4 regions of the Bacillus sp. AFS031507 genome follow, and region 3 is predicted to be linked to each of the others. Evidence: riboswitches for the same ligand, from Rfam matches in the RefSeq annotation. Region 3 holds a riboswitch; each other region holds the start of a gene.
The links. Region 3 has a riboswitch for S-adenosylmethionine ahead of COE25_RS02990 (methionine ABC transporter ATP-binding protein). Riboswitches for the same ligand answer to the same signal wherever they lie in the genome.

Region 1 (2,208 bases), on a different contig from region 3:
GATCCAACATGTTAATGATACCTGCAGGGCGAAGGTCAAAGTTTTCACTTACAAGGTCAACTAACACATCTTCGCTTACTTTACCTGTACCAAACGTATCAACAGCAATCGAAACTGGTCTTGCTACACCAATAGCGTAAGCAAGTTGAACTTCTACCTTATCAGCAAGGCCAGCAGCCACGATGTTTTTAGCAACATAACGTGCTGCGTAGGCAGCTGATCGGTCCACTTTTGTAGGATCCTTACCAGAGAAGGCACCACCGCCATGGCGAGCATATCCACCATACGTATCTACGATGATTTTCCGGCCTGTTAAGCCAGCATCTCCTTGTGGTCCGCCAATAACAAAACGGCCGGTTGGATTAATAAAGTATTTTGTCTTTTCATCGATTAATTCTTTTGGAACTACCGGATTAATAACATATTCCTTCAAGTTACGTTGAATTTGCTCTAACTCAACTTCAGGATTGTGTTGAGTGGAAATAACAATCGTATCAATGCGTACTGGTTTATCGTTCTCATCATATTCAACCGTTACTTGTGTTTTTCCGTCTGGACGTAAGTAATCAAGAACCTTATCTTTACGTACTTCTGTTAAACGGCGAGCAAGTTTGTGCGCTAGTGAAATGGGAAGAGGCATAAGCTCTTTTGTTTCATTACAAGCAAAACCAAACATTAAACCTTGGTCCCCTGCACCAATTGCTTCGATTTGTTCATCGGACATTTGACCTTCACGCGCTTCCAAAGCTTGGTCAACACCCATCGCGATATCTGGAGACTGTTCATCAATAGATGTTAAAACAGCACAGGTTTCTGAGTCAAAACCGAATTTCGCGCGATTGTAGCCGATGTTTTTAATCGTTTCACGGACAATTTTTGGAATATCCACGTAGGTAGATGTGGTGATTTCTCCTGCTACTAGAACTAGTCCTGTTGTTACTGAAGTTTCAGCCGCAACACGGGCATTAGCATCCCTTGCTAAAATAGCATCTAAAATGGAATCAGAAATTTGGTCACAGATCTTATCAGGATGACCCTCAGTAACTGATTCAGAAGTGAACAAACGACGTTTTGTTGACATCTGAATTCCTCCTATAATATGAGATAATCGAGGTCTTAGGAAGGTTACAGGAATACTTCCTTAAACTTCGAGAATTTGATACGGTACTCATTCCCTTAGTATGTAATAAACAAAGGATTTTTATTAGAGACTCTTTTCATAAAGGACTTATACAAAACAAAAAACCTTACCAGAGAGGAAAGGTTGTTCCGGGCCTTTCGCTCTTATCGTTCAAGGTCAAAGCCTTGCGTCAGATTAGCACCTTCGCATCCTGAAAAGGACCTTTTAAGTGGTCAATCTTTTCATACTGCAGGTTGCTGGGTTTCATTGGGCCTGTCCCTCCACCAGCTCAGGATAAGAGAGTATCCGTTCAAATTAGAATAATATCACACTTCCCAACAATGTCAATGAATTTTTTAAGATATGTCTTTCACAACAAAATGGGAATAATACGAAGTAAGTTAGTCTCTATTTATAAATATTTTTTATATCTTCAATTAAAGTTTTATAATATATAAATTTTGTTAAATAGGATACATCAATTCGACTAATGTGTTATACTTTTTATATTATTAACAACATAAAAACTAAAATAAAGGAAGGTCTCATTAAATGAATTCTGTTGATACTCCTAATGAATTAAATCAATTGTTAAATGAAAGTCATGTTCATGTGCAATTATCTGTTCCTCAATTAGTTGAGAAAGTCTTAACCCGACATGAAGGAGCACTAACTTCTACGGGAGCAATTAGTGTCGTTACTGGAAAATATACTGGCCGGTCTCCACAGGATAAATTCATTGTTTTAGAAGATTCAACTAAAGACAAAATTGAATGGGGCACGACCAATCAACCAATTTCAGAACCGGTTTTTACAAAGCTTTATCAAAAGGTCATAAATTATTTACAACAGAAAAATGAGATCTTTGTTTTTAAAGGATTTGCGGGTGCTGATAAAAAATCACGTTTATCCATCAAAGTCGTAAATGAATTAGCTTGGCAAAATTTATTTGTACACCAGTTATTTATTCGCCCGTCGGATGAAGAACTACTTGCCCATGATGCTGGATTTACCGTTATTTCTGCACCTAATTTCAAGGCAGATCCGGCTATCGATGGCACCAACTCGGAAGCGTTTATTATGATTTC
Region 2 (2,208 bases), on a different contig from region 3:
CAAAGGAAACAACACTGTCGATAAATTCTTTGGTCAGTTCTGCCTGAGGGTTGGCAAATATATCATATACCGCTCCCTCTTCAATGACCTTTCCTTCTTGCATAATCGCCATTCGATTACAAATTTCCTTGACAACATTCATCTCATGCGTGATTAAAACTATCGTAATATCGAGTTCTTTGTTAATTTTTTTCAATAAATTTAAGATCGATTTTGTCGTGGTTGGATCCAGGGCTGATGTTGCTTCATCACATAATAGTACCTTCGGATTATTAGCCAGCGCTCGTGCAATCCCTACCCGTTGTTTTTGTCCACCGCTCAGTTGGGAAGGATAAACATCCCTTTTATCCCCAAGACCCACCGTTGCAAGCAGTTCTTCCACCCGTTCTTTGATTTGGTTCTTTGGATAGTTGGCCGCTTTCAAGGAAAACACGATATTCTCAAACACCGTTTTTTGACTGATTAAATAAAAGTGTTGAAAAATCATCCCTATTTTTAATCGTGATAAGCGTAGATTCTCCCCCTTTAGTGAAGTAAGGTCAATACCATCAACAGTAATACTCCCTGATGTTGGTCGCTCCAACAGATTAATACAGCGCAAGAGCGAACTTTTTCCTGCACCTGAATAGCCGACAATTCCATAAATTCCGCCTCTTTGAACGGTTAACGAAACATCATCCACACCTTTTACCGTGCCATTTTTCGTATTGTAAACTTTCGAAAGATTCTGAATCTCAATCATACGATTACCTCTTTTTTAAAATGCAATATTTTGGATATAAAAAAATGCCCCTCTCAACTGAAAGGGACATCGAAATACAAGTGGATATTTCGACTTATCTTTCAGAATGATCGTCATTCTGCAGGAATTGGCACCTTCCCTGTAATGGGGGTTGCCGGACGTCATAGGGCCTAGTCCCTCAGTCGCTCTCGATAAGTTTCATCATTAAATTAAGATATTTAAGATATTACCAATCTATTTCAATCTTGTCAATCATCTGAAAATAGTATTCTAACATAATATGGATTTCCATTCCCATAAAATCAATCTAAATAGTTGGATTAACTATACTATACTCAACTATACTAGTCTATTCTATTTTTATTTTACCTGCATCTCATTCCGACCAGCCAAAAAAAAAGACAAGAGCAACTTTGCCCTCATCCGACGTTTACACTTTTCCACTTTATACATTAGCTGTGCGGAGGTCTGAACCACATATCTACTACACAAAAGTCTGTGTAGAATTATTTCTACTAAATCGATACACCGCAATCAAGAAAAACGCAGCAGCAAAGGCGAATAGAATCATGAAATTTAAATACAACCCGCTAAATTCATTTCCTTCCTGAAGCTTCGTTAACGTATCCAATGTCCAGCGCTGCGGCAGGAAATTAGCAATTTTCTGTAACGATTTCGGCATCACTTCCACCGGCCAGAAGCAGCCGGAAAGCATGACGGTCGGAGTGATAATTAAATTTTGCAAGGCGCCAGCGGCACTGCGGCTGTTTGAAAAAGAAACAATCATTAATGAGATCCCTACGGAAATCAATGAAAATAGCATCATGACGAACGCCGCTGACCAAAAGGACATATTGATGCCAATATCAAAGATACTTTTCATAATCGTTAACGTGATCAGCACCTGTATCGTCATCACAATCATGTTGACCATGACATTGGAGAAGATATACTTCCTGGAATTAATCGGTGTTGATAATAACCGAAAATAGGTGCGGTTTTCTTTTTCTAAAAGGATGATCTCGGACATATTGCAGGCCGACATCAGCATGATCATAATCAGGAAGCCAATCGTTTGGTTGGTCATAAACTTGTTTTTTGAAGAACCTTCTAAAGCATTTGTGGTCAGCTTATAATCTGTTTGCTGGTAATCCTGATACATCTGCTCAAAAGTCTGTTGATTACCGCCCGCAACATAACTGATCGTCGCAATATTATCGATATACTGATGTAAATAAGATTTCACGTATGCGGTAATTGCTGCACCCTTGATCGAGGTCAGTTGGATATGGTCAGGCTCCCCAGCCAAGACACTGTCAGAATATCCTTCTTCAAAGGTAATTACACTATCTAGATCGCCAGACGAGATTTGATCTTGAACATCAGCCGTGGTAATCTTGGAAATTTCCACATTCTCTAATCTTTTTAAAAATTGGATTGTATCCGTAGTAATCTCGCTAGGGTCC
Region 3 (2,208 bases):
ACAAATGAAAGTTGAACCACTTTTCCATGCGGATAGCGTTCAAGTAAATGTTCAATCGTTTCCTTCGTTTCTTCCGGTTCCGTCACCTGCTGCACAAAACGCTTTGTAATTGGCTGTTCTGGATTTTTAAATACATCTAAAACCGGACCAATCTCTACAACCCTACCGTTTTCCATGACGGCAACCCGGTGACAAATTTTACGAATGACATGCATTTCATGTGTAATGAGGACAATGGTTAACCCTAGTCGTTTATTAATATCGACTAACAAATCCAAAATGGAATCTGTGGTTTGTGGGTCAAGGGCCGAGGTTGCTTCATCACAAAGCAGCACTTTTGGATTGTTAGCGAGTGCCCTGGCAATCCCTACCCGTTGCTTTTGCCCACCGCTTAATTGGGATGGGTAGGCATTTTCTCTTCCTTCAAGGCCTACTAGTTTAATTAGTTCGTCCACTCTTTTTTTCCTTTGTGAACCATTTACACCTGCAATTTCAAGTGGAAACGCAATATTTTCACTTACCGTCCTAGACCATAGCAAGTTAAAATGCTGGAAGATCATGCTGATTTCCTGGCGTGCTTTTCGAAGCTCACTGCCTTTGATTTTCGAAATAACGCGACCAGCTACCGTTACAGTTCCGTCTGATGGCAGCTCTAATCCATTTAACATTCGGATTAAGGTACTTTTACCAGCACCACTGTATCCAATCACTCCGAATATTTCTCCCTCTTGTATTTCCAGGTTGACATCATCGACGGCTCTTAGCTGACCTTGTTTAGAAGGGAATATCTTCTGGACATTTTTAATTGATATCATTGAATCACCTGCTTCTTATCCAATTTACTTAACATTCTGAAAGATTTGTATTGTAATATACCGCTTAATAATATAGGGTTTGACTTTTTCAACAAAAAGATTCTGTTTTAACAAAATAAAAGCCTTTCTGCGCAGGCAGAAAGGCATCATTAAAAATAATCCTTTCTCCCATCTCCCAAAGCAATCGCTTTGTGTGAATTGGCACCATTTCAATAATAAATATTGACGGTTGCCGGGCTTCATCGGGCACATCCCTCCACCTCTCTTGATAAGAGCATCAAGTATCCTATATTCAATTAAAACGTTAATTTGTTTAAGTAATTATATTACGAAAGTTATCGTATCATGGATAAAAAGGGGTGTCAATGAAAATAACTTCATATTCGGAAAAATAAGTTTTGGTAACTTTTATGCATTTACCTTGAATGAGATTACACCAGTAGCAGCCAAAATAGCTGATTCGAGATCTTCGATTAAATCCTCAACATTCTCGATACCGATTGAAAGGCGAATCAAATCCTCTGTTACACCTGCAGCTTTCAGGCCATCAGCATCTAATTGCTGATGGGTGGTGCTTGCTGGGTGAATAATTAAACTTTTTGCATCGCCAACGTTTGCAACATGCGCCCATAGAGTAATCGAATCGATTAATTTGGCTCCTGCTTCTTTACCGCCTTTAATCCCGAAAACAACCATGGAACCTGCACCTTTTGGCAAGTACTTTTTGGCTAATTCATAATCTGGGTGTGATGGGTGTCCTGGATAAGATACCCATTCCACAGCAGGGTGATTGGATAAATATTCCACCACTTCTTTTGTATTAGCCACATGCTCCTTCATGCGAACATGCAGTGTTTCAAGACCAAGGATAAACTGGAAGGAATTTTGCGGACTTAATGCCGGTCCTAAGTCACGCAGCAATTGGACACGGGCTTTGATAATAAAGGCGATAGCACCTAAGGCTTCGGCATAAACCAGGTCATGGTAGCTGGCATCTGGCGTTGTAAAACCAGAGAATCGCGGCGAATTCCAATCGAACTTCCCACCATCGACTATAACTCCACCTGTAGTTGTTCCATTTCCTAAGAGCCATTTGGTGGCAGAATGAACCACAATATCGGCACCATATTCAATTGGCCGGCACAGGTATGGAGTGGCAAAGGTGTTATCAATAATTAATGGAACACCTGCGGCATGGGCAATATTGGCAACTTTTTCAATATCAAGTACACAAAGGCTTGGGTTACCAATCGTTTCAGCGAAAACAGCCTTTGTTTTGTCGGTAATGGCCGCACGGAAGTTTTCCGGATTTTCAGGATCAACAAATTTCACTTTAATCCCGTATTTTGGAAGAGTCACTGCAAAAAGATTATATGTTCCGCCATAGAGATTT
Region 4 (2,208 bases), on a different contig from region 3:
ATATTAATAAATACCATACACATAAGTGAGTAGTAATTCTTCATAAAAAAAGAGCACCTAAATGCTCTTTCGGGAATAACCGCTTGCTCGCTACATTCCTTTAACTTAAAGGGCAGCTAAGGTTACCTCACTAATTTTGTTCTCTGTTTCATACTCACCTATTATTTGAAAGTAACACCTTGGCTGCTGGTCATTAATTAAACGTTCAATTTCTTCCTTTGTTGCCCGGATAATGGCTGTCTCATCAATAGCTTGAGTAATCCATGTAATCAAAGGGTTTTTATAATTTTTTGAGAGACCTTGAATTAACCATAAGCCTTCTACATCCTCTTTTTTCTCTCCATCACATAATGCAATTGTTTCTTTGAAATTCTTATTTGAAGGCCGATTTTGACAGACATAGACCAAATCTTCGATAACAGCACTAGCAGTTGGATACATCCCAGCTCCAGGTCCTTGCAAAGTAATACTACCAACGATATCAGAATGAATATTTACCGCATTTTCTACCCCTTCAACGGAATAAAAAGGATGCGACTTTCCAACAAGAACCGGTCTAACCGTTGCATTAATTTGATCACCTATCTTATTAATACTTGCAATATGTTTAAACCTTAACCCTAGCTTTTCAGTTGATTCGATTAATTCACTTGTGATCGAAGTAATTCCTTCCCGTTCAACATCCTGCCAATTTGGTTCTATACCAAAAGCTATTCTGCTGAGAATTATTGTTTTATAAAAAGCATCAAACCCCTCCACATCGTTGGTTGGATCCGCTTCAGCATACCCCTTCCCTTGTGCTAAACTAAGCGCAGCAACAAAGGACTGTTTTTTCTCCCGCATTTCAGTAAGAATGAAATTTGATGTCCCGTTAAGAATGCCTTGTACGGTACGAACACGGTTAACATTTAATAGCTGCCTAAGGGTTTGAATAACTGGAATTCCTCCCGCAACTGTTGCTTCGAAACCGACTGAAACTTTATGACTCTCTGCTAGCTTGAGCAGCTCATTACCGTGATGTGCAAACATCTCTTTATTTGCTGTGATTATGTGGCAACCACTTTGTATAGCTTGTTTTAAAAAAGTAAAGGGTTGTTCTTTGTCGACTATTGCTTCGACAACAACATCCAGTTGAGGTAGTTTAAGAATTTCGGCAAAATCTGTAGTTATTAAAACATCTTCACTTATGTCTCTTGTTTTTTGTTTATTTTTTATTAGCACTGCAGCTACTTCTACTTTTCTTCCTAAAACATTAGTTAGTTCATCAGCGTGGGATTGTATTGTTTTATATACCCCTTCACCCACTGTACCAAAGCCTAGAATTGCCACTTTAATGACAGACATGCTTTCCACCCCTTAAATAATATTAGACATGACCAATAGGTTGTTTCTTTTAATATCATATAAATAAGAAAAACCCTCTTCATAAGAAGAGGGTAGATTTCCTCCTCTTATCTGTCAGGTTAAAAATAACCTGCAGGAATTAGCACCTTTTCAAGAATTACCTTGATGGTTGCCGGGCTTCATCGGGCCTAGTCCCTCCGCCGCTCTGGATAAGAGTTTTATTTAGTTAGTTTTTCATTAAATTTCCAAGTTATAAAGAGAATTCTAGTTGATTCCAAGATAGTTGTCAATATTATTTGAAATTTCTTTTTATTAAAGTGGTAATAGGGAGACAAATTCCTTTTTCCCCAGTCGATCTATCATTTCGAGCCAATCCTTCGGCTTATTTGTAAGAATTGAATAGTATGTCGTCAGAAAATCCTTTACCAGGTTTGCTGGTAGTGAATTAAGTCCTTCATCTTGAATTGGCATGAAACATAAATCTAGACCTGCTACAGCTTCCCCATTGTTTTTCCAGGAAGGATGAACATATGAAAAATCAATGCGTTTATAACCCAAATGGGAGAGAACTTCACGTCGGACATATGGATCCATAACCTTTACTCCACCAAATTCGTGTTGTTCAACCCGGTACGGATCGTATATTTCTGCAAACATCCCGAATAGCTCGTTACCATTTTCTTTAGCTAATTGTTGTAAATCCTTTAAACGGTTATGCGCTAAAAAACGGCCAAGGCTTAAGCCTGGTTTACTGATGATTGTAAAATCTGTCATAGCAATATTCCAATCCGGATAATAACGATATTCAGTTGCTCCTGTGACTTCGTCTCCATCGACAGCAACAAACACGCGAATACTCGGATC

Region 1: linked by a shared signal. The riboswitch ahead of metK (methionine adenosyltransferase) and the one ahead of COE25_RS02990 (methionine ABC transporter ATP-binding protein) in region 3 are both predicted to bind S-adenosylmethionine.
Region 2: linked by a shared signal. The riboswitch ahead of COE25_RS10865 (methionine ABC transporter ATP-binding protein) and the one ahead of COE25_RS02990 (methionine ABC transporter ATP-binding protein) in region 3 are both predicted to bind S-adenosylmethionine.
Region 4: linked by a shared signal. The riboswitch ahead of COE25_RS00155 (homoserine dehydrogenase) and the one ahead of COE25_RS02990 (methionine ABC transporter ATP-binding protein) in region 3 are both predicted to bind S-adenosylmethionine.

Annotation. Positions count from the first base shown of each region.
Region 1 is NZ_NUOW01000015.1:9,510-11,717, reverse strand. It holds gene metK (methionine adenosyltransferase) at 1-1,081, opposite strand, end outside; SAM riboswitch class I at 1,282-1,421, opposite strand; gene pckA (phosphoenolpyruvate carboxykinase (ATP)) at 1,673-2,208, shown strand, end outside.
Region 2 is NZ_NUOW01000011.1:78,144-80,351, forward strand. It holds gene COE25_RS10865 (methionine ABC transporter ATP-binding protein) at 1-742, opposite strand, end outside; SAM riboswitch class I at 834-940, opposite strand; gene COE25_RS10870 (ABC transporter permease) at 1,227-2,208, opposite strand, start outside.
Region 3 is NZ_NUOW01000002.1:220,424-222,631, forward strand. It holds gene COE25_RS02990 (methionine ABC transporter ATP-binding protein) at 1-815, opposite strand, end outside; SAM riboswitch class I at 981-1,090, opposite strand; gene COE25_RS02995 (O-acetylhomoserine aminocarboxypropyltransferase/cysteine synthase family protein) at 1,224-2,208, opposite strand, start outside.
Region 4 is NZ_NUOW01000001.1:28,234-30,441, forward strand. It holds gene COE25_RS00155 (homoserine dehydrogenase) at 106-1,344, opposite strand; SAM riboswitch class I at 1,449-1,560, opposite strand; gene COE25_RS00160 (GNAT family acetyltransferase) at 1,657-2,208, opposite strand, start outside.